3 regions of the Sphingomonas sp. 4RDLI-65 genome follow, and region 2 is predicted to be linked to each of the others. Evidence: riboswitches for the same ligand, from Rfam matches in the RefSeq annotation. Region 2 holds a riboswitch; each other region holds the start of a gene.
The links. Region 2 has a riboswitch for cobalamin ahead of cobW (cobalamin biosynthesis protein CobW). Riboswitches for the same ligand answer to the same signal wherever they lie in the genome.
Positions count from the first base shown of each region.

Region 1: it holds a riboswitch for cobalamin, as region 2 does, so the genes downstream of both, VH567_RS13745 (TonB-dependent receptor plug domain-containing protein) here and cobW (cobalamin biosynthesis protein CobW) in region 2, are expected to answer to the same signal.
Region 3: it holds a riboswitch for cobalamin, as region 2 does, so the genes downstream of both, VH567_RS10100 (DUF1636 domain-containing protein) here and cobW (cobalamin biosynthesis protein CobW) in region 2, are expected to answer to the same signal.

Region 1 covers NZ_JBCEBT010000006.1:33,482-40,080, forward strand. Annotated here, with positions in the region: gene VH567_RS13735 (FecCD family ABC transporter permease) at 1-787, opposite strand, end outside; gene VH567_RS13740 (ABC transporter substrate-binding protein) at 945-1,745, opposite strand; gene VH567_RS13745 (TonB-dependent receptor plug domain-containing protein) at 1,742-3,640, opposite strand; cobalamin riboswitch at 3,755-3,969, opposite strand; gene VH567_RS13750 (TonB-dependent receptor) at 4,289-6,343, opposite strand.
Region 2 covers NZ_JBCEBT010000001.1:232,413-239,011, forward strand. Annotated here, with positions in the region: gene cobN (cobaltochelatase subunit CobN) at 1-1,852, opposite strand, end outside; gene cobW (cobalamin biosynthesis protein CobW) at 1,859-2,908, opposite strand; cobalamin riboswitch at 3,009-3,224, opposite strand; gene VH567_RS00925 (HoxN/HupN/NixA family nickel/cobalt transporter) at 3,278-4,327, opposite strand; cobalamin riboswitch at 4,510-4,726, opposite strand; gene VH567_RS00930 (S9 family peptidase) at 4,788-6,599, opposite strand, start outside.
Region 3 covers NZ_JBCEBT010000003.1:412,274-418,872, reverse strand. Annotated here, with positions in the region: gene cbiB (adenosylcobinamide-phosphate synthase CbiB) at 1-253, shown strand, start outside; gene VH567_RS10120 (cobyric acid synthase) at 241-1,722, shown strand; gene cobS (adenosylcobinamide-GDP ribazoletransferase) at 1,675-2,406, opposite strand; gene VH567_RS10110 (histidine phosphatase family protein) at 2,403-2,960, opposite strand; gene cobT (nicotinate-nucleotide--dimethylbenzimidazole phosphoribosyltransferase) at 2,972-3,988, opposite strand; gene VH567_RS10100 (DUF1636 domain-containing protein) at 3,985-4,392, opposite strand; cobalamin riboswitch at 4,568-4,767, opposite strand; gene cobO (cob(I)yrinic acid a,c-diamide adenosyltransferase) at 4,832-5,437, opposite strand; gene VH567_RS10090 (NAD(P)/FAD-dependent oxidoreductase) at 5,492-6,599, shown strand, end outside.

The sequences.
Region 1 (6,599 bases), on a different contig from region 2:
GGTGGCCGAAGATCGGGCGCAGCAGATGCGGCACGACGAGGCCGACGAAGCCGATCACGCCTGTCACGGCGACGCCTGCACCCACTACGAGCCCGGTGCCGAGCACGACTAGCCACCGGACACGCCCCATCCGTATCCCCAGCGACCGCGCCGCCACCTCGCCGAGCGACAGCGCATCGAGCGAGCGGCCGGTGAGCATCAACAGGACGCCGCCGAGCAGCATCGGCGGCAGTGCGAGCTTTATGTCGGTCCAGCCGCGGTCGGTCAGCGCGCCCATGATCCAGTCGATCACCTCGGCGACCGCATAGGGATTCGGCGCGATCGAGATCAGGAACGCGGTCAGCGCGCCGGCGAGGCTGGCGAGTACGGTGCCGGCGAGGATGAAGGTGATCGCGCTCGGCGACCGCCATGTCAGCGCGGCGAGCAGCGCGACCGCGCCGCCTGCGCCGAGCATCGCGGCGACGAAGATCGCGGGTCCCGAACCGAGGCCGAAGATGATCGCAGCGACTGCGCCAAGTGCTGCGACCGACGATATGCCGACGACGGCGGGGTCGGCGAGCGGGTTGCGGAGATAGCCTTGCAGGACTGCTCCCGACAGCCCGAGTGTGGCGCCGAGCACGAGGCCGAGGACCGCGCGCGGCAGGCGGAGTTCGAGGATGATCCACCAGCGCGGGTCGCTCGAGAACCAGGCGTCGAGCGGCACCCAGACTTTGCCGCAGCCGAGCGACAGGCCGAACAGGAGGATGACCAGCAGGCCGAGCCCGATGAGTTTGGGCGTGCGGGTCATCAGAACGCCTCCTCGCTCATACCAAACACCGCCGCCACCCCGGCGAAGGCCGGGGCCCAATTGGGGGACGATCGTGACGGCGTGCAGCGCTCCATTATTTCCACCATTCCAATTGGGCCCCGGCCTTCGCCGGGGTGGTTTTGGTATGGGTGTCGCATCACAGCCTTGCCCTGATCGCGGCGAGGTGTTCGAGCGCGGGCGGAATGGTCGGGCCGCCGCAGTTGATCAGGACGCGGGGGAAGACGGCTTGCGGCGTACGCGGCAACAACCGACGGCGCAGCGCGGTGCCGCGGCTGGCGCGTTCGGGGGCGATCACGATCGCGGGGGGCTGCGTCACGATCGTCTCCGCCGAGAGCGTGCCGGTATGCGTCAAGCCGTAGCTCGCGGCGGCGTTGCGGAAGCCAACACGCGTCATCATCTCGTTCAGCAACGTGCTCCCCCCGGTTGCGAGATCGCCGCTGATATAGAGCAACGCGCTCGGCGACAGTCCATCCGTCCGACTCCAGCGCGCCACCGCGCGATCGATATCGGCGTTGATCCGCACGCCACCCGCGGGCGCACCGACCGCGTCGGCGATCTGCTTCACCTGTGCCTGGCTCTCCGCGATCGAGTCCGGGATACCGAGCAGCAGCGTCTTCAGCCCGGCCCGCGCGTAGGCCGCCTGGGTCGCCGGCGGCGTATACGTGCTGGCGATGACGAGATCGGGGTGGAGCGCGATCACCTCCTCGGCGGTCCCGGCGATTCCGCGAAACCGACGCGCGACGTCGAGCGGGATCGAGGTCGCGGACGGATCTTGCGAATAATGGCTGATCCCGGCGATCCGCGATGCGGGCAGGATCCGGACCAGCACCGAATCCACGCACGGATTGGTCGAGACGATCCCCCCGCCACCGCCCGCTCCGGGGGATTGCGCGCAGCCCCCGAGCAGGAGCGCGAGGAGGATCGGCCTTCGCCTCACTTCAGCCGCAACCGCACGCCGCCATACGCCGCGCGACCGTAATTGCCGTAGCCCGCGACCGTCTCGTACCGCGAGTCGGTGAGGTTATCGACGCGGCCGTACAGTGCGATCTGGTCGGTGATCGGCATTTCCGCGCGGACGCCCGCCAGCGCATAGCCGTCGAGCCGCACGGTGTTGGCGGCGTCGTCGAAGCTGTCGCCGACCATCGTCACGGTACCGCCGACCGACAGTCCGAACGCGAACCGGTAATCGGCGTCGACGCTCGCAGTCTGCTTGGGACGGCGCGCGAGATCGTTGCCGAAATCGCTACCGATCGTGCGGTTCTCGGTGTCGATATAGCTGTAGTTCGCGGTCAGCGTCAGCGCGTCGACCGGGCGCAAGGCCAAGGTGAACTCGACGCCGTCCGCCTCGGCGCGGGCAATGTTGTCGTAGACGCCGAACGGGCGGTCGACGCAGATCGAACCGGCGGTCGTCTGCTCTGCAGGGCTGCAATCGCGGAAGTCGATCTGGTTGCGCGTCCGGCGGTTGAAATAGGTCACGCCTGCGCGGACCCGGTTGGCGAGGAACGCCTGCTCGACACCGACGTCGAAGTTGCGCGCGGTCTCCGGATCGAGGCCGCGATTCCCGTAGTCGGAGAAGAGCTGGTACAACGTCGGCGCCTTGAAGCCTTCGCCGTAGCTCGCGCGGACGGTGGTGCCGGTGCGCAGCGCCAGCGCGGCGTTTGCGCCGAACGTCGTGTGGCTGCCGAAATCGTCGTGATCGTCGTTGCGGACGCCGCCGGTGATCGTGAGGATGTCGAGCGGCTTGACGATCAGCTGGCCGTAAACGCTGTTGATGCCGGTATCCGCGAAGGTGAAGCCGTCGTTGAAGCGGCTGTTCTCGCGCTCGACTCCGGCGACCACGCGGACCTGGTCGAACGGGCGGAAGTCGCCCTGGTATTCGTAGCGTTCGCTGCGGCCGCGGCCGATGAAGGTCGGATCGCTGCCGAAGCTCGGGTCGTAATTGTCGCGGTTGATGTCGGCGATCGTGAACGCGACGCGGTTGTTGATCCGACCGTCAGCGAAGTTCGCGTGCAGCCCGGCATAGCCGTAAGCCTCGCGCGTCTTCGAATATTCGGGCGTGTCGGCGAGCACGTAATCGGGGGCCGGGAAGCCGTCGATCTCGACGCGGCTGTCGGCGAAATAGCCGCGCAGGTCGAGGCCGATGCCTGGTGCGAACTCGACGCCCACCCGTCCGGTTGCGCCATATTGGCGATAGCCGTCGCGCTCGGTGCCGCTGGCGGCGGACGAGATGCCGTCGGTGCGCAGATAGCCGCCGGTCAGCGAGCCCGATACCGGCCCGGACTTACCCGACACGCCTGCGCTCGCGAACACGCTGTCGGCATAGCCATATTCGGCGTTGGCGCGAGCTTGCACGCCTTCGGTCGGTGCGGCGGTGATGATGTTGACGACGCCGCCGATCGCCTGGCTGCCCCACGGCACCGAGTTCGGGCCGCGCAACACCTCGATCCGCTCGACCGAGCTCGACAGCAGATTGCCGAAGTTGAAGCCACCGCCGGTCGACGACGGATCGTTGACGCGGACGCCGTCGATCACGACGAGCGTCTGGTCCGCCTCTGCACCGCGGATGCGGACGCTGGTCAGCGCGCCGACGGTGCCGTTGCGCGTGACGGTGACACCGGGCGTGGTCGCGAGCAGATCGGAGACGACAACGGTCTGGCGGCGCTCGATCTCGGCGCGGTCGATGACGGTGATGGCCTGGCCGATCTCGCTGGCGGGCTGTGCGACGCGGCTCGCAGTGACGACGAGTTCGGGAGCATCGGTATCGGGGATGGTCTGGGCATAAGCAGGCGCTGCGATCGCCGCGGCGCCGAGTAGAAGGAAGAACTTCGTCATGGGGTACGTCCTGGCAGAACCGCCCACGACCATTCGGGAGCGGCAGACGTCTCTCGCTCGAGGAAGCCCGGCTGAACCGGAGCACTCGTCCGCGCCGGAGCACCCGCCCGCGCAGTGGATCGACCGTGAAAGGCAGGTTTCCTGGCTTCCGGGTCGCCGCGCCCACCCCGCCTTCCCAGGTCGAAACCCAGTGGCATATCGGGGTGGCCGCTATCCGGTCACAGTTGCGGGTACAGCGCCGGTCTTGCGGATTTGGATCGTGACGACCCGGCCCGCGCACCGACTTCCCTTTTGATCCCGTCGCCGGGACCCTTCACGAGAGCGGCATTAGTCGCGCGTCGTGCACGGGTCAACGCGGGGAACGCTCTACAGTCGTTCCCGCCAAGGGGGTGCGCTGGGGTAAGCTGGCTCACCGTCCACAGCGCGACCCCGGCGGAGGCCGGGGCCCAGTTGGCAAGGTCACAGTAACGAAGGACCGCGCTTAGTTAGCGACGTTCCCCAACTGGGCCCCGGCCTCCGCCGGGGTGGTGGCGTGTTGGTCAGGACGTCGCTTTCCCTTCCTTGTTCTCCCGCGAAGGCGGGAGCCCAGACTGGATCCCCGCCTTCGCGGGGAAACACGCTGTCTTCGTTTCCCTCAATGGAGAAGTATCACCGAAGCCCGTACCGCAACCCCACCCAGATCGTCCGCGGCGTGGCCCGTTCGACTATGTTCGCGCCACTGATCCCCGCCTCGATGCGCTCGCCGAACAAATTCTCCCCGCGGACCTCGGCCACCAGCGACCGCATGATCGGCAGCGCGGCATACGCATCCAGCGTCGTCGCGGCCCCAAGCACCCGCGTATTCTGATCGTCGTCGAACTGCCGACCGATATGCCGCACGGTCAGCGACAGCGCCGCCGCATCGTGCCGCCAGTCGACCGTTCCCGACACCTGGTCACGCGGGGTCTGCGCCGGTTGCAAGCCGTCCAGAGCGGCGGTGATCCCCGAACCCTCGACCTTCGAGTTCGTGTGCGACCACGATGCTTGCACGCCCAGCGGACCCGGCCGATACGCCGCATCCAGTTCGAACCCATGCGCGCGGATCGCATCGAGATTCTGGCGGACGCGGTAGGTCGCGACCCCCGGCAGCACCTGCGGCGGGTTGGTCGTTGTGACGTTGGCGATCGCATCCTTCAGCCGGTTGTAGAAATAGGTCGCGGCAATGCTGACCCCCGGCGCAGGCGTCAGGGTGACGCCACCCTCGACCCCGGTCAGCCGCTCCGGCGATAGCAACGCGTTCGCCGCAGTCGCATCGTTGCCGACACGGAACGGCCGATACAGTTCGTTGAGTGTCGGCAGTCGCCAGCCCCGATACCCGGCAGCGCGCAGCGTAATCGCTTCGACCGGCTGATACGCCACGCCCGCCCGACCGGTCGTCTCGCTGCCATCGCGATCCGCATAGCGCAGATTGGTCAGCGCCGCCCCGCCGGCCAGCGGCCGTTCCGTCAGATAGCCGCCATCGATCGACCACCAGTCGACCCGTCCGCCAAGGCTGAAGGTGAAGTCGCCCGCCACGAGGCTCCCATCCGCGAAGACACCGGTCGTCGTGGTGCCGCCGCCAGCCTCGCGCCGCCGCGTCGGCGCCGCGTTGACGAACGTATAGAGTTCCTGCGTCTTGCCGCTCACGTCGCGGATATCCGCCCCCAGCCTCAGCGTGATGCTCTCGCCGAGCGGCGGCGCGATCTCGATCCGTCCGCCCAGCCCGGTGGCAGGCGTATTATACTGGTTCAACGACTGGATCGCGGTCGTCCGCGCGGCATTGATGCTGTTGAAGCTGCTCGCGAACGCCCGTGTCTGCAGATACGCCAGCGCCGAATACCCCCAACGCCCGCGCCCGATCAACCGGACGCTCGCATCCGCCCCCTCGCTCTTGTTGTCGGTAAAGTCGCTTCCCCGGTCGCGCCGATCGGTGAATGCGCTCGCATTCATCTGCAATTCGGTCTTCGCGCCGATCCCGACAACGGTCCGCAGCGCGCCCGACGCCTGCTCATACGGCGCGGCCCGATCGACGATCCCGCGGCTCTCCTCGACGGTCGGCGTAAAGCCATCCCCGCGCGCGTAAGCCCCCGACAAAGTCGCGAACCCCGACCCGCGTACCAGCGCCGCCGAGCCCTGCGCGTCGACCGAATCGCGGCTGCCATAAGCGACGCTGCCCTGGAACGGCGTCAGTTGATCGGGCGTCGCGCTCTCTAGTTCGACCGTCCCGGCCAGCGCGCCCGGTCCCTGATATCCACTGCCACCACCCCGCGTCACGCGGATGCGCCCGAGCCGCCCCGTCGCATAGGCCGGAAACGCGACCCAGCCGCCGAACGGGTCCGCCTGCGGCACGCCGTCGAAGATCAGCAGCGCGCGACTGGAGGCATTGCCGCCGATCCCGCGCAGCGAAATGCCCTGGCTGGTCGGGTTGGCGCTACGCGAGTCCGACCGCCGGAACTGCTGCAATCCGGCGACGTCGGCGAGCACGCTCTCCAGCCGATTGCTTGCATTCGCCTGGATCCGGTCACGCTCGATCGTGACGATATCATAGGCCCGATCGCCCGGCGCATCCGCCAACCCGCGCCCGGTGACGACGATCTCGGGCGCAGGCTCGGCAGATGGCGTGGCGGGCGGCGTGGCGGGCGATTGCGCCGAGACCGCGGTCGAGGACAAAAGGAGGGCGAGCATGGAGGCGGTTCGAATCATGCGCGGCGCATGCCAGCTTTCGCATTTTTTTCAAAAGCTTCGAATGGTCGGAATGCGACGTGTTGGGCGATGTCGTGAACGGGAAATAGGTCGTCGCGTCGTTGTCGCGCGCGGCGCGGCGCAACTGGCCGACCTTTGACGAGATGGCGAATTCGCCGCGTGCTTGCTGGCGAGCAAGCACCCGAAGTGGCGTTCGGCCAGGCCGAAATCGGTAGGCGGACGATAGCACCGTTGTACC
Region 2 (6,599 bases):
GCAGGCGGTCTCGGCGTGCGGGGTCGAGACCGTCGGCGTTGGAGAATTCGTCGAGCAGTGCTTCGAGACGGCCGAGGCCGGCGCCGGTGCGGGTGCGTTCGAGCGGTGGCGGGACGTGGCCGAGCGTGACCGCGCCGATGCGGCGTTTGGCTTGCGCCGCTTCGCCGGGGTCGTTGACGATGAACGGGTAGATGACGGGCATCGCGCCGGTGAGCGCTTCGGGCCAGCAGGCGTCGGACAGAGCGACCGACTTGCCGGGGAGCCATTCGAGCGTGCCGTGCGCGCCGACATGGATCAGCGCGTCGGTGCCGCGCGTGCGGAGCCACAGGTAGAAGGCGACATAGGCGTGGCAGGGGCAGCGGGAGAGGTCGTGATACTCCTCAGCGCGCTGCTCGGTCCGGCCGCGTTCGGGTTGGAGGGCGACGAGCGCGCCGCCGTGGTCGATCGCGGTGAAGGTGAAGTCTTCGGTCGGGTCGGCCCAGGTTTCCAGGAGATCGCTACGGAGTGCTTCGGGCAAGTGCGCGAGGGCTCTGCGGTACTCGGCAAGCGGCCAGTTTATGCGGGACATCGCAAGATCGCTGGTGTCGGGCATGATCGCGTACCCGGCTTCGGTTAGGTCGGCGAGGATTGCTTGCGTGGAGGCGATCGCGTCCAGGCCGACGGCGTGCGCCATCTGGTATGCCTTGCCTGGGTAGGTTGAGAGGACGATCGCCAGGCGGTGGTCGGCGACGGGTTTGCTGGCGAGTTTCGTCCAGGATTCAATGCGCGCGGCGATGGCGTTGATGCGTGCCGGGTCAGCGCGGTGTTCGCGGCGGGTATATTCTAGGTCGCCGTCTCTGGTCGCGGCTTCCTTGAAGCTGGCGACGCCGACGAAGAGGCGGCCGTCCACTTCGGGAAGGACGACGTGCATGGCGAGGTCGGCGGGCGAGAGGCCGCGGGTGGCGCCGGCCCAAGCTGCGCGGTCGGACGTGGCTAGCGCGATCTGGAAGACGGGGACGTCGGCGCCGTCGAGCGGCGTGGTGTCGGTGGCGCCGCGGGCGGAGAACGCGGTGGCGTTGACGATCGCGGCGGGCTTCAGGGCTGTGACCCAGCGAGATAGCCAGCCGGCTGCGTCGGGGGCTTTGAGCGAGGGCGCGAAGAGGGCGATGACGTCGAAACCTCGCGCGGTCAGTTCGGCGTGGAGCGCTTCGATCGGGTTGAGGTCTGCGGCGGTCAGGTAGGAGCGGTAGAAGACGACCAGCACGCGGGGGCGGTGCGCGTTGAGCGCGAACGCGGCGGGGCACGTTACGCCGTCGTGCGGTTGCCAGCCGCCGACGTCGGCGATCGCGCGGACTCCGCTGACCGGGCCGGCGTAGCAACCGGCGGCCAGCGCGAACTGGGCCAGTGCCGCTTGCGCCGCGACCGCGCCGCCGGTGTCGCAGAGATGCGCCAAGCGGCGCAGCGTCGACAGCGGGATCGTCGAGGCGGCGTCGAGGCGCGTGTCGATGCGGCCGTCTGCTGCGAGGACGGCGAGCGCTATGCCCTTCTCCCACGCGAGGTTCTCAACCTGTTGCAGGCCGTAGCTCCAGTAGGAGCGGCCGCCGATCAGCCGGATCAGGATGCCCTTGGCGCCGGCCAGCGTTTGCTCGACATAGGTGTCGACCGAGAGCGGGTGCTGGAGTGCGGTCAGGTTCGCGAGACGCAGCGACGGGAGGCGGCTTCCGGCCGCATCCGCACGTCTCCAGCCCGCGGCGAACGCGCCGAGGTCGCCGTCGGAGAAGGACAGGACGACGAGATCCGCGGGGGATTGGGCGAGGTCCTGCGGGACCGCGCTTTCCTCCAGCCCGTGGGTCTCGCGGAAGACGACGTGCATCGGGGCTCAGGCGTCCAGCGCGGCCTTGATGCGGGCCTCGTCGATGCGGTCGTGCTCGGCGATGACCACGAGTTGCGTGCGGCGGGGTTCGCCTGCGCGCCAGAGGCGATCATATTGCGTGCGGACGCGCGCGCCGACCGCCTGGACGAGCAGGCGCATCGGCTTGCCAGTGACGGCGGCGTACCCTTTCACGCGGAGGATGTCGGCGCTGCGGGCGAGCGCTTCGATCTTCGCGGTGAGGGCGGCGGGGTCGGCGATCTCGCCCAACTCGACGACGACGCTGTCGAAATCGTCATGCTCGTGATCGTCCTCGCCGTCGTGATGCGAGGGGCGACTGGCGATGTCGTCCTCGGCGGCGGCGTTGAGGCCCAGGATCACGCGGGGATCGATGATGCCGTCGGTGAGGTCGATGACCGGGAGGGGACGTGCGGACTCGGCGGCGATGACGGCGCGCGCCTTGGCGACGCCTTCGGGACCGGCGAGATCGACCTTCGTCAGGAGCACGAGATCGGCGCAGGCGAGCTGGTCCTCGAACACCTCCGACAAAGGCGTCTCGTGATCAACGCTGGGGTCAGCGGCGCGCTGGGCGTCGAGCGCGGCGACGTCTGGGGCGAAACGCCCGGCGGCGACTGCCTCGGCATCGGCGAGCGCGATGACGCCGTCGACGGTGATGCGCGAGCGGATCGCGGGCCAGTCGAACGCCTTGAGCAATGGCTTGGGCAGCGCAAGGCCGGACGTCTCGATCAGGATGTGGTCGGGGCGCGGGTCGAGTGCGAGCAGTGTCTCGACGGTCGGGATGAAGTCGTCGGCGACGGTGCAGCAGATGCAGCCATTGGCGAGTTCGACGACGTTCTCGGCGGGGCAATCGGGGATCGCGCAGCCCTTGAGGATGTCGCCGTCGATGCCGAGCGTGCCGAATTCGTTGACGACGACCGCAAGACGGCGGCCGTTGGCGTTGCGGATCAGGTGGCTGATCAGCGTGGTCTTGCCGGCGCCCAGGAAGCCGGTGACGATGGTGACGGGGACCTTGGCCAGATTGGGCGAACGGTCGGACATTCTACTTCTCCTTCGAGCACACGCACGCGCGACCTTTCGGCCGCACGCGTTCGTCGCTCAGACGGAGAACCGTGCCGCGACCATCCCCTGGATCAAGGCAAGAGCGACCGTTACGCTGGCAGGTCTCCTGGCTCGCGGGTCGAGGCTCGACGTACGCCTTCCCAGGTTTGCACCCAGTGGCTGCCCTCCGAAACGAAGGACGTGTGCGTCTCGCTCACCGCTTACAGTTGCAGGGACAGCCGCGGCATTGCGAGGAAGCCTCCCGCACCGCATTCCCATTCAAGCCCTTTCGGGCACCGGCGCGATCTGTGAGGTTCGGTACAACCGAGCCTCGGGGGTGGGTTAGAGGACTTTCCGGCACGCCGCCAGCTATCCGTGCACGACTTCGATCTCGTCGAAGCGTTTCCAGCGGTAGATCGCGAAGCTCAGCACCCAGCAGAGGACGAACAGGCCGATGATCGCGAAGCCGAGGCCGTTGAAGTTCTCGCCGAGTGTCGACGCGGCGTCCCAGATGCCGCCGGTCAGGCCCAGCTTTGCGCCAAGCAGCGCGAGCGTCTCGATGCCGCCGATAGCGATCGCGACGATGGCGGAGATCAGCGTGATGGTGATGTTGTAGTAGAGCTTGCGGATCGGCTTCACGAACGCCCATTCGTACGCGCCGAGCATGACGACGCCGTCTGCCGTGTCGACCAGCGCCATGCCGGTCGCGAACAGCACCGGGAGCACGAGCACGACGCCGATCGAGAGACCGTCGGCAGCCTGGCTCGCGGAGAGGCCGAGGATCGCGACTTCGGTCGCGGTGTCGAACCCCAACCCGAACAGGAAGCCGAGCGGCGCCATGTGCCAGCTGCGCGTGACGAGCCGGAACATCGGGCGGAACAGCCGGGCAAGGAGCCCGCGGTTGCCGAGCAGCAGGTCGAGATCCTCCTCGACATAGGTCCCACCGCCGCGGACATGGCCGAAGGTGCGCCAGACCGAGCGGAAGATGATCAGGTTCATCGCCGCGATCGTGAACAGGAACACGGCCGAGATGACGGTCGCGATCACGCCGCCGACCTGCTTGAACGCCTCGAACTGCGACAATGCGCTGGCGGTCAGCGCGATCGCGACCGCCGCGATCAGCACGATCCCCGAATGGCCGATCGCGAACCAGAAGCCGACCGCGATCGGGCGCTGGCCGTCCTGCATGAGCTTGCGCGTCACGTTGTCGATCGCGGCGATGTGGTCCGCGTCGACTGCGTGGCGCAGGCCCAGCCCCCAAGCGAGCAGCGCGGTGCCCAGCATCAGCGGTTGCGCGTGGAACAGCGAGAACGCCCAGCCCCAGGCGGCGATATTGGCCGCGACCAGGCCTGCGAACAGCCAGCCGATGCGCTTGCGGGTCGAAACCCCCACCGGTCTTTCACGTGTTGTAGTCGTCATGCACAAACCCCGCAGCGTCCGACGAGGACCGGGGCCTGCCGCGAACGGCCGGGACATACGACGACCGGACGCCATGAGCGGCCGACGCACGACGCCGATGCGGCCCCCGCCACATGGTCGTCGCTCAGCCAGTGTCACGCAGGCGGCGTTCACCGTGCCTCGGCCACCCCCTGGACCGGGACAAGAGCGACCAGACGCCGGCAGGTCTCCTGGCTCACGGGTCGTTGCTCGATGCACGCCTTCCCAGGCTTTGCGGCCCAGTGGCTGCCCTCGCGGAGAGGGCTCGTGCGTCTCGCTCGCCGCTTACAGTTGCAGGGACAGCCGCGGCATAGGACGGCGAACCGTCCGCACCGCATTCCCAATCAAGCCCTTCCGGGCACCGACGCGATCACGGGAAACGGCTGGAAGCCGCATCCTGCGCGATCGGTACCCTGCTTTCGGTCGCGTGCCAACGGGCGTGCTATTTCGCGATGCCGAGTTGTTGCAGCATGAACGCCTGCCATTCCGAATTCTGACGATAGCGCTCGAAGCGCCCCGACTTGCCGCCATGGCCCGCCTCCATGTTGACGCGGAACAGCAGCGGGTTGGTGTCGGTCTTCAGTTCGCGGAGCTTGGCGACCCACTTGGTCGGTTCGTAATATTGCACCTGGCTGTCCCATAGCCCGGTGCCGACATACAGCGCCGGATACGCCTTCGCCTCGACGTTGTCGTATGGCGAATAGCTCAGCATGTAATCGTAGGACGCCTTCTGCGCGGGATTGCCCCATTCGTCGTACTCGAAGGTCGTCAGCGGGATCGACGCGTCGAGCATCGTCGTAACCACGTCGACGAACGGCACCTGCGCGATGATGAGCTTGTAGTCGGCCGGCGCCATGTTCGCGACGCCGCCCATCAGCAGCCCGCCCGCGCTGCCGCCCATCGCCGCGACGCGGTCCTTGGCGGCGTATTTCTGCGCGACGAGATAGCGGGTGACGTCGATGAAGTCGGTGAAGCTGTTCTTCTTGTTGAGCAGATGCCCGTCGTCATACCAGCCGCGCCCCATCTCCTGCCCGCCGCGGATATGCGCGATCGCATAGACCATTCCGCGGTCGAGCAGGCCGATCCGGCCGGGATCGACGGCGGGGTCGCTCGAAATGCCGTAGCTGCCATAGGCGTATTGGAAGAGCGGCGCGGTGCCGTCGCGCTTGGTGCCCTTGGCGTAGACCAGCGACACGGGAATCCGCGTGCCGTCTCTCGCGGGTGCCCAGACCCGTTCTGTTACGTATTTCGCGGGGTCGTAGCCCGGCACTGGCGCAACCTTCAATACACGGCGCTCGCCGGTCTTCGCGTTGACCTCATACGTGGTGGTAGGCGTGACGAGCGAGCCGTAGGTGTAGCGGACCCACGGCGTCGCAGTCTCCTCGTTGACGTCGAGCGACATGCGATAGGCGGGTTCGTCAGCGGTCACCGCGGTCGACTTGCCCGCATCGCTCAGCACCCGGATCATCCGGTTGCCGCCCTCGCGCTGGTCGATCGCAACGAACCCGTCGAACGGCTTGAACCCCTCGATGAAGACGGTGTCGCTGGCCGGCGTCAGGTCGCGCCACGCCGCAATGCCCTTGGCCAGATCGGCGTCGGCGACGGTGACGAGCTTGTAGTTCTTCGCGTCCTTGTTGGTGCGGATGATCCACCGATTGCCGATATGATCCGCGCTATAACGGAACTCGCGCGCCCGCGGTGCGACGATCGTGAAGCTGGTCGGTGCCACGGCGGGTGCGCAGCGTTGCTCGTCGCTGACCGTGCTACTCACGCCGATGCAGACGAACTTGTCGTCGGCGGTGCGTGAGACCTCCATCGAATAGGTGTCGTCCTTCTCCTCGTACAACAGCCGATCGCTCGCCACGGGCGTACCGAGGACATGCGCCTTCACGCGGTACCCCCGCAGCGTGACCGGGTCCTTCTCGACATAGAGCACCGTCTTGTTGTCGTCGGCCCAGACGACGTTGGGCTCGATGTTCGACACGGTGTCAGCGATCGTCGCGCCGGTCGCGAGGTCCTTCACCTTGAGCACATATTGGCGCCGCCCGACGGTATCCTCGGCCCAGGCGACGCGGGCGTTGTCGGGGCTCACCGCCCAGTCGCTCAGCGCGAAGAAGCTGTGGCCCTTCGCCATCGCCGGTTCGTCGAACAGCGTTTCGGCAGGCGCGGTGCGGCTGCCCTTGCGGCGTTCCAGGATCGGGTAATCCGCGCCGGTCTGGAACCGCGAGCCGTAATAATAGCCGTCCTTCGCATA
Region 3 (6,599 bases), on a different contig from region 2:
GCGGACGATGTGGCGCGATGCCGGCAAGCACGCCTCCCCCAATGCCGGCTGGCCCGAGGCGGCCATGGCGGGCGCGCTGCACCTTCGCCTCGCAGGACCGATCGCCTATGATGGCGTGCGCGTCGCCAAGCCGTATATCGGCGAAGGACGCACCGCCGCCACCGCCGCGGACATTCGCGCCGCGCTCGCCATCTATCGCCGAGCATGCGGACTGTTGCTACTGATCGCCGGAGGGATCGCATGGCTGCTCTGATGCTGCAGGGGACCGGTTCGGACGTCGGCAAGTCGGTGCTGGTAGCCGGTCTCTGTCGCGCGTTCGCCAATCGCGGGCTTTCGGTCCGCCCGTTCAAGCCGCAGAACATGTCGAACAACGCCGCCGTCACCGCCGATGGCGGTGAGATCGGCCGCGCGCAGGCGACGCAGGCGATCGCCTGTCGCGTCGAGCCCAGCGTCGACATGAACCCGGTCTTGCTCAAGCCACAAGGCGACCGCACCTCGCAATTGATCGTCCGCGGCCAGGTCCGCGGCATCCTCGCCGCAGCACGTTGGCGCGAGGGCCGCGAAGGCTTGCTGGTCGATGTCCTCGACAGTTTCGAGCGACTTTCCGCCAGCTGCGACCTCGTGATCGTCGAAGGCGCCGGCAGCCCGGCCGAAATCAACCTGCGCGCCGCCGATATCGCCAACATGGGCTTCGCACGTGCCGCCGACGTGCCCGTGATCCTTGTGGGTGACATAGACCGTGGCGGCGTGATCGCGGCGATCGTCGGCACGCGCGCGGTGATCGATCCGGCCGATACGGCGATGATCCACGGCTTCCTGATCAACAAATTCCGCGGCGATCCTGCGCTGTTCGACGATGGCTATCGCGCGATCGAGGCGCGCAGCGAGTGGCGTGGCTACGGCGTCGTGCCCTGGCTCGCCGACGCAGTACGCTTGCCGAGCGAGGACGCCGTGATCCTCGAACGCCCCGTCGCGTCCCCCGAACGCCAGGTGACGATCGCCTGCCCGATCACGCCACGGATCGCCAATTTCGACGATCTCGATCCGCTCCGGCTGGAGGCCGGTGTCACGCTCGTGATGGTGCCGCCGGGCTCGGCCATTCCCGATGTCGACATGATCGTGCTCGCCGGATCGAAGGCGACCATCCCCGACCTCGCCTTCGTCCGCGCGCAGGGCTGGGATATCGACATCCGCGCGCATCATCGCCGCGGCAAACCCGTGCTCGGGCTATGCGGGGGCTATCAGATGCTCGGCCGCTCGATCGCCGACCCGCACGGAATCGAAGGACCCGCCGGCACGATTGAGGGGCTCGGCCTGCTCGACGTCACGACGATCCTCACGCCAACCAAGACGCTCGAGCGTGTGGAAGGCCTCGCGCAGGGCGCGAGGTTCCTGGGCTATGAGATGCATATGGGCGAGACGACCGGCCCCGCGACCGTGCACCCCGTCGGCCACCGCGCCGACGGCACCCCCGAAGGCGCGACGAGCCCCGACGGCCTGGTATCGGGGAGCTACGTCCACGGCCTGCTGGCGCTTGCGGAACAGCGGGCTGCGTGGCTTGCGCGGATCGGCGTGAACGCGGTCGGGCCCGATCATGCGGCATCGATCGATGCGGCTCTGGACGCGATCGCCCGGGTCCTCGAACGCCATGTCGATCTCGATGCGATGCTCGCGTTAGCCCAATCGGCCGGCCACGGCGCCACCAATGGCGAGCGCGAGTAACAGCCCGGTCTCGACGATCTCGATCCCCGCCCCATGCGCATCACCGGTCACGCCCCCCAGCGTCCGCCGCAACCAAGCGGCGACGCCAAGGACCAGCAGCGGCGCAGCGAGCAAAGCGGGCACCGCGACGCAGGTGAGCATGAGCAGCATGCTCCAGCCGATCAGGTCGCGCGTGCGCACAGCCCCGGCGATTGCGGCCCCCAGCCCGCCGACCCTCAGTGGCGGCAACAGCACCGCCCAGGCCAGCGGCCCCATCCGCGCGACGAACGGCACGCAGGCGATCGTCCACCATCCGCTCGCGCCGACCGCATGCAACAGCACGAGCTTGGCGATCATCTGCGCCGCGATCGCGACGACGCCGAAGCTGCCGATATGCGGATCCGCCATCACCGACAGCAGCCGCGTCCGGTCGCCATGCGCGGCGCCGAGCCCGTCGGCGAGATCCGCCAGGCCATCGAGATGCAGCGCGCCGGTCACCGCGGTCCACGCCAGCAGCGCGGCACATGCCCCGGTCCACGGATCGACCAGGGCGCCGAGCCACCCCGCCGCGGCCACCAGCACGCCGATCGTTAGGCCGACGATGGGATAGAACCGGATCGCCTCGGCAAAGCCCTGCGGCGCCATCGTCACGCGTGGCATCGGCAGCCGGGTCAGGAAACCGAACGCGACGACCAGCCGCTTCATGTCGACACTCCGACAATCTGAACGGTGCGCGCTTCTCCCGGCCAGATGCGCAGCGACACCAGCGCGGCATAGGGGAGATGGAACGCCCAGAGCTGTCGCTGGTCGAACCCGCACAGTTCGGCGAGTGCCGCCCGGATGGCACCGCCATGCGTCACGACCAAGGTCGGGACCGGAGCCATGGTCGCCAGCGCTTGCGCCACACGGGTCTGCAAGATCGACCAGCGCTCACCCTGCGGCGGCGGCGCGGCGTCCGGGTCGTCGTAGAACCGCAGCAAAGCAGCCTGATCCACCGCGGCCGGGGGAAGCCCGTCCCAATCCCCGAAATCCAGTTCGCGCCACGACGGGTCGGATGTCGGGGACAGCCCAAGAGGAGCGGCGATGGCCGCCGCACAGTCCCGTGCTCGTATGAGATCGGACGATAGTATCCGAGCGAAGGTAAGACCGCGCGCGCGAGCGACGCATGCGGCAATCCCGCTCTCAGTCACCGGATCGTCGGTCCGCCCGAGCAGTCGCCCCTCGATCGCTGGCGCACCATGCCGCATCAGGTACAGCATGTGCGGCGCCGTCACGCGCCCGACACCCCGGCTTCCGCGAACGTCGCCATCCCGTCATGCGCCGCCAGCGCCGCCCTGACGAGCAACGTCGCGGTCGCCGCGCCGCTCCCCTCGCCCAGCCGCATCCCGAGCGACAGCAAGGGTTCAAGCCGCAACGCCTCGATCAGGCGCCCATGTCCAGGCTCGGCGGACACGTGCCCCGCGAGGCAGTGATCGAGGATATCCGGGCATGCCGCCGCAAGCGGTGCGATCGCCGCGCAACAGATGAAGCCATCGAGCATCACCGGCACGCCCGCGAGCCGGGCCGCGACCACGGCACCCGCGATCGCCGCCAGCTCCCGCCCGCCGAGCCGGCGCAGCGTCTCGAACGGGGTAGCGAGCCTGTCCTGATGGAGTGCGACCCCGGCCTCGACCGTCGCGATCTTGCGCAAGATCCCCTCGTCATCGACTCCGGTACCCGGCCCGACCCAGTCACGCGCCGGTCCGCCGAAGCTCGCGGTGCACAGCGCGGCAGCGCTGGTCGAATTGCCGATGCCCATCTCGCCCAACACTACGAGATCGGGCAAATCGTCGGTAACCGCCGCCGCGCCGGCATTGATTGCCGCCAGACAGTCGTCCTCGGACATCGCCGGCTCCACCGTGAAGTCCGCGGTCGGACGGTCCAGATCGAGCGCGACGACGCTCAATCCAAGCCCCGCTGCGGTCGACAGTGCGTTGATCGCAGCGCCGCCATTCTCAAAATTCGCGACCATCTGTGCGGTCACCGATGCCGGAAACGCACTGACGCCGCGTGCGACGATCCCGTGGTTGCCCGCAAAGATGATCGCGCGCCCACGATCGAGCCGCGGCCGCTCGCGCCCCTGCCAGCCTGCCATGAACACCGCGATATCCTCCAGCCGCCCCAGCGAACCGGGCGGCTTGGTCAGCACGCCCTGCCGCGCGACTGCGGCTGCGCGCGCCGCCGCATCGGCCTGAGGAAGATTGCGCAGCGCCGCCAGGAAGGCGGCGGGCGACGCGAATCCGCTCATTCGACCACGAACCCCTCTGGCGGGGTCCGGGTGATGAAATGGCCCTTCACGCCTTGCGGCCATTGCTTGAACGGTACCTGCCCGAACGCGCTTTCGCCATAGAGCCGCGCATAATCGAGGATGGCGCGGGCGGAGTCTTCGGTCGGCTCGAACCGGCCGAGCACGTATCCCACCTTGGCCGGCGCGCGGAGGTGGATGGTGCAGAAATCCTGGCACGCGAACAGGCACGGCATTTCCTGTACCGCGACCTCGGCATAGGCCGGATCGCCAGCCTGCACCGTGCGCAGCGCTTCGACCAGTCGCGCGCCGCCGCGCTTGCCGTCCGCATCGTTGCGGACCTCAGCGGAATGCCGACACGTGTTGCACGCGACGACTGCAACGCGGTTTTCGACCGGTTTCAGCATGTCCGCCCTCGCACGGACGCAAAACGAAATATCTTTGCCATGAAAACCCCTTCGGACAGTCGATTCCGCACCGCGCGATAGGGCAGGAGGCGCAGGCCTCCGGCTCTCGCGCGCGACGCGAAGCGATGTCGTCGCTCGGGGTGTTACCCGTCCGTTCGGCGCACCCTGGCCGGACGAAAGACGACCGCGACGGGCAGGTCTCCTGGCTCGCGGGTCGACGCCGGTCTGTGCCGCCTTCTCGGAACTCGCGTCCCAATGGCGTGTGGCACGGTGACTCGCCGCTTACAGTTGCAGGGGCAGCCGGGGTTCACCCGTTCCCATTTTCATTTCCCTGAGCGTTGCCGCCTCGGGAAAACCTGTCGCGGGAGGAGCGATAGGCGTACGATCGACGGTAGACAAGCAGCCTCTAATCCTCCCCTGACAGGGGAGGATCAAGACGTCAGAACTCCACCCCCGCCTGCGCCTTCACCCCCGACCGGAACGGATGCTTCACTTGCGTCATCTCCGTCACCAGGTCCGCCATCTCGATCAGTGCATCCGGCGCGTTGCGCCCGGTTATGACGACATGCGTCATCTCAGGCTTAGCCGCCAGCACCGCCAGCACCTCGTCGACCGGCAGATACTCATACCGCAACACGATGTTCAGCTCGTCGGCCACCACCATCGCATAGGACGGATCGGCGATCATCCGCTTCACCTCGTCCCACGCCTCGCGCGCCACTGCGATGTCGCGCGCACGATCCTGCGTGTCCCACGTGAAGCCCTCCCCCATCGGCTTGAACTCGCACAGGTCCGGGAACGCATCGAACACCGCCTTCTCGCCGGTCGCCATCGCGCCCTTGACGAACTGCACCACGCCGACCTTGCGCCCATGCCCGATCATCCGCACCGCCATGCCGAACGCGGCGGTCGACTTGCCCTTGCCCTTGCCGGTGTGGACGATGATCAAGCCCTTCTCGATCGTCTTGCTCGCGACGATCTTGTCGTGGACCTCCTTGCGCCTGGCACTCTTGGCATTCTGCTCGTCGTCGGTCCGCATGATCATGTCCTCTCGTCCTCCCGATGGCGGATCGCGCCGCGCGGCGCTAGAGCGTCCCCCATGCTCCGCATCACCGACCTCAAGCTCCCGCTCAACCACGCCGACGAAGCGCTCCCCGCCGCGATCCGCGATCGCCTGCGCGTCACACCGCGCGACCTGATCCGCTACACCGTGGCGCGACGCGCGCACGATGCCCGCGACAAGATGGACATCCAGCTCGTCTATTCGGTCGACGTCACGCTCAAGAACGAGGACACGGTGCTCCAGCGCTTCCGCAAGGACCGCCACGTCCAGCGCACCCCGGACACGGGCTATCGCTTCGTCACCAAGGGCGGCGCGAGCTATACCGGCCCGCGTCCCGTGGTCGTCGGCGCAGGCCCGTGCGGGCTGTTCGCGGGCCTGATCCTCGCGCAGATGGGGTTCCGCCCGATCATCCTCGACCGCGGCAAAGTCGTCCGCGAGCGCACCAAGGACACGTGGGGCCTCTGGCGCAAGAGCGTCCTCAACCCCGAATCGAACGTCCAGTTCGGCGAGGGCGGTGCCGGCACCTTCTCCGACGGCAAGCTCTGGAGCCAGATCAAGGACCCGCGCCATCTCGGCCGGAAAGTCCTGACCGAGTTCGTGAAAGCCGGCGCACCGCCCGAAATCCTGACGGAAGCACATCCGCACATCGGTACCTTCCGCCTCGTCACGATGGTCGAAAGCATGCGCGAGACGATCGAGGCGCTGGGTGGCGAATACCGCTTCTCGACCCGCGTCGACGGTCTCGACATCGTCGAGGAGGCGGGCACGCGCCAGCTCCGCGGGCTCCACCTGAGCACCGGCGACTATCTCGAAGCCAACCACGTCGTCTTCGCGGTCGGGCACAGCGCGCGCGACACGTTCGAGATGCTCCATGCCAAGGGCGTCCACGTCGAGGCCAAGCCCTTCTCGATCGGCGTCCGCATCGAGCATCCGCAGTCTTGGATCGACGAAGCCCGGTTCGGCCCCTGCGCGGGCCACCCCGATCTCGGCGCGGCGGCATACAGCCTGTCGCACCACTGCAAGAACGGGCGGACGGTCTACAGCTTCTGCATGTGCCCCGGCGGCACCGTCGTCGCCGCGACCTCCGAAGAGGGCCGCGTCGCGACCAACGGCATGAGCCAATATTCGCGCAACGAACGCAACG